DNA from 2 places in the Frischella sp. Ac48 genome. Region 2 is predicted to be linked to the other one. Evidence: riboswitches for the same ligand, from Rfam matches in the RefSeq annotation. Region 2 holds a riboswitch; the other holds the start of a gene.

Region 1 (2,214 bases), on a different contig from region 2:
TTTTCAGGTATTTTAGGAATACGTTCACCAGTACGCATAATATCTTTTACACGATTAAGTAATTTTGCCCCTAAACTTCCAGCAGGATGAGAACGGGCGAAATCTTCTTCATTAAAGTTTTTCGCTCTCATTACTGTTATAGCCAATGCATCGCCCATTAGTAGCGTATTAGTTGAACTAGACGTTGGGGCTAATCCCATAGGACAGGCTTCTCTTTCAATACTGACATCTAAGACGGCTTTTGCTGCTCTGGCTAATGGCGATGTTTTTTTGCCAGTGATTGCAATAATTGGTATACCTTTATCTTTCAGTATTGGCAATATGTAATTAAATTCATTTGCCTGACCAGAATATGAAATCAGTATGATAATATCTGTTTCGCTAACCATACCTAAATCACCATGTAATGCTTCCGTTAAATGCATAAAGAATGAAGGTGTACCAGTACTGGCTAAGGATGCAGCAATTTTTTTGCCAATATGTCCCGATTTGCCAATACCTGAAACTATCACTTTTCCTTTTGTCGTTAACATTAATTCACAGGCTTGAATAAAGTTATGATCAAGACGAGCAGGTAATTTTTTCGCTTCACTAAGTTCTAACTCTATTACTTCACGTCCGTATTCTAATAATTTTGTGCGTAATGGTGAATTCATATAATTGATCGTACTTAATCTAAAATTTTAATTAGTGTACCAACAATCATTCAAAAGTAAATAAACGTTTAATTGACGTCATACATTTGTTAAATAAAACCGTAACAATAAATTAAAATAATAAAAATTTTTTGCTCATTTTATTATCATTTTGATATTTGATTGTTTATAAAATAGCATGCATAATAACTACTTATTTATTTGACTCGGGGTGTCATAACAATGATGAATTGTTTTATGGCTGAGAGCTTACCCGTTGAACCTGATCTGGGATCATGCCAGCGTAGGGAAGTCGGAATGCTATCCTGCGATAGTCACCTTCTCTACGATATTAATGAGGAGAGAGGATGACCACTATTATTTCATTTCAAGCCGATCAAGCTATTCCTTTTATAAAACAAGTCCGTCTGCAAAATCCATTAGTCCACTGTATTACGAATGATGTAGTACAAAATTTTACTGCTAATATTCTATTGGCAATTGGTGCTTCACCGGCAATGGTGGTAGCGGAAGAAGAAGTGGAATCATTTGTAAAAATTGCCAATAGTTTATTAATTAATATTGGTACCATCGAACAATCATCGGCAAGGAGTATGCAACTTGCTGCACATACAGCAATGATGACTAAAACACCATGGGTACTCGATCCTGTTGCGGTAGGAGAAGTACTCACATTTCGAACCAATATTGCAAAGGCGTTATTATCTTGTTATCCAACCGTGATTCGTGGAAATGCGGCGGAGATATTGACGCTGGTTGGGCAAAAGTCCCAAGCTAAAGGCGTTGATAGTCAAGATTCTACCGAAATAGCGTTAGAAGCGGCAAAAGAATTGGCCAGTCAGGTGCAAACCATTGTAGCAGTGACCGGTAAAGTGGATTATGTGACGAATGGTCAACAAGTTTATGCCATTTCAGGTGGCGATATCGCCCTTACACGTGTTACCGGTACCGGATGTTCATTATCGGCTATGGTTGCCGCATTTGTTGCTGCTACACCGGATGATCGGTTAACCGCTACCGCTTCAGCTTGCTTTATGATGAAAAGAGCTGCTGACACGGCCATTCATCAACAAGGACTTGGCACATTTGCCATATCATTATGGGATCAGCTTTCGCTGATGGAAACAATATCATGAGTAGCAGAGATAATATGCGTCAAAAAAAGCTCGATTTATCCCTTTACCTCGTTTTAGATCCTGATTTATGTGGTGGAATTGACGGTATGGTTAATACTACTCGAATTGCTGTCGCAAATGGTGTTACCGCCGTCCAACTAAGAGCTGAACATGAATTTACCCGTCGTGATTGGTATCTCGCTGCATTAGCATTAAAACAGGTATTAAAGGATACCACGGTGCCATTACTCATTAATGATCAAGTTGATATTGCCTTAGCTGTTGAAGCTGATGGTGTGCATGTTGGTCAGAAAGATCTTCCAGTTGATGTTGTACGCAAATTAATTGGTGCCGATAAATTATTGGGATTATCAATATCAAATTTACAACAAATCAATCAAGTTAATTGGCAAAAGGTAGATTATTTAGGTATTGGACCCGTT
Region 2 (2,214 bases):
ACCTCATCAGCCGTAAACGATAATGAATGGGTGACCGAATCAATTTCACTGTATGCTTTAGGTAAATCAATCTTAATCGACGGATACATGTAATTCTTTTCGACAAATTGATGTTGAACGTTAGGCGTTAACAAGAATGCTAAAAATTGCTGCGCTAAAGCTTGTTGTTTGGTATAACGTGTCATCGCTGCTACTTCGATTTGTTGGTAATGACCGTCTTGGAAGATTGCAGCTTTATATTGATAATCGTTATCATTAATAATGTGTACTGTTGGCGACGTACTATAACTTAATACAAAATCAGCTTCCCCTTTTAAAAACAAACCATATGCCTCACTCCATCCTTTAGTAACGGTTAACGTATTCTTCGCTAGATCTTGCCAGGCTTGGTCAATCTTGGCACCATAGACTTTATTCATCCATAATAAAAAACCTAATCCAGGTGAGCTAGTTCGTGGATCTTGATAAACAATTTTCCAATTATGTTGGTTATGAATCAAATCATCTAAGCTCGTCGGCGGATTGGTGATGTTATTTTGATTGTATATAAATGCAAAATAACCATAATCATAAGGAATAAAATCATCATCCCACCAATTAACAGCTAAATCAGCCGGTTTCGTTAATTGATGCGGTTGCACTAATCGCGCTTTTTTTGCCGCACTGATTAAATTCGTATCCAACCCCAAAATAATATCGGCTTTGGTGTTTGAGCCTTCTAATCGTAATCGATTAAGGATCGTTACTGCATCACCTACACCAACAATCTTGACGGTACAGTCACATTGCTCCTCAAAGCCTTGTTTTATTTCATCTCCTGCTCCCCATTTAGATTGGAATGAACTATAACTATAGATAGTTAAAACTGGTTTATCCTTTGCCATCGCTAAAGGAGTTATGGCTAACATAAAGCCAATAATCAATAAATGACGAAACATTTTGCCTCCAATGTCAAAAAGTAAGAAAAAAGACAAAAGGTTTGAGTTGACACAAGATGATGCATAAGACATCTTTGATAGGCTCAATCCCTCCGCCGGTATTAGCCGGTTCAGGTTCGACGGGTCATGCTTTCCATAGTCCATGAAGCGCAACTCTCAGCTTGGCTTTCGCCTTTTGCTCCCCGTTGAGAACAATAATTATCTTAACTGAATTATTAATAAAGTAAATGCATATCACATTGTTAACATGACAATTGTCTCCTTTACAGGTATTATATTGCCCAATTTATTGCGCAATAATTAGGTACATTTCTGTGAATATTCAAAATTTATTATCTGACAAAATTAAACAAGCCATGATTGCAGCGGGTGCTCCACATGACTGTGACGCCTTAATTAAGCAATCAACAAAAGTCCAATTTGGTGACTATCAAGCAAATGGTATTATGGCTGTAGCCAAAAAAATGGCTATTAATCCACGCCAATTAGCCGAAAAAGTGGTTGCTGAATTAGAACTTACCGATGTTGCAGAAAAGATCGAAATTGCCGGTCCTGGATTTATTAATATTTTTCTCAAAACTGACTTTATTGCTCAGCTAAATGAAGCGGCATTGAATGATAACAAATTAAATCTGACTTTAGCCAGTCACCCCCAAAATGTAGTCGTCGATTATTCAGCACCAAATGTTGCCAAAGAAATGCATGTTGGCCATTTACGATCGACGATTATTGGCGATGCAACTGTCCGAGTACTGGAATTTTTGGGTCATCATGTTATTCGTGCAAACCATGTTGGTGACTGGGGAACACAATTTGGAATGCTGATAGCTTATCTGGAAAAGATGCAAAACGAAAATGCTAATGATATGGCATTAGCTGATTTAGAATCATTTTATCGTGCTGCAAAAAAACATTACGATGAAGATGAGATATTTGCTGAAAAAGCGCGAAATTATGTTGTCAAATTACAAGGTGGTGATGAATATTGCCGTAATATGTGGCGTAAGCTAGTTGATATAACTATGACACAAAATGTCGCTACCTATCAACGTTTAAATGTCACTTTATCACTTGAAGATACCATGGGTGAAAGTATTTATAATGCCCTATTACCAGACATTGTTGCTGATCTTAAATCTAAAGGCTTAGCCGTGGTTAGTGAAGGTGCTTTAGTCGTGTTTTTAGATGAATTTAAAAACAAAGAAGGTGATCCGATGGGTATCATCATTCAAAAACGTGATGGCGGTTTTTTATATGCCACCACGGATATTGCGGC

The links. A riboswitch is a leader RNA that binds a small molecule or an ion and turns the genes downstream of it on or off. The one in region 2 is predicted to bind thiamine pyrophosphate.
Region 1: linked by a shared signal. The riboswitch ahead of thiM (hydroxyethylthiazole kinase) and the one ahead of thiB (thiamine ABC transporter substrate binding subunit) in region 2 are both predicted to bind thiamine pyrophosphate.

Annotation. Positions count from the first base shown of each region.
Region 1 covers NZ_JAETXP010000016.1:55,674-57,887, reverse strand. The annotation lists gene gutQ (arabinose-5-phosphate isomerase GutQ) at 1-656, opposite strand, end outside; TPP riboswitch at 854-963, shown strand; gene thiM (hydroxyethylthiazole kinase) at 1,004-1,792, shown strand; gene thiE (thiamine phosphate synthase) at 1,789-2,214, shown strand, end outside.
Region 2 covers NZ_JAETXP010000009.1:723,271-725,484, reverse strand. The annotation lists gene thiB (thiamine ABC transporter substrate binding subunit) at 1-938, opposite strand, end outside; TPP riboswitch at 1,009-1,133, opposite strand; gene argS (arginine--tRNA ligase) at 1,253-2,214, shown strand, end outside.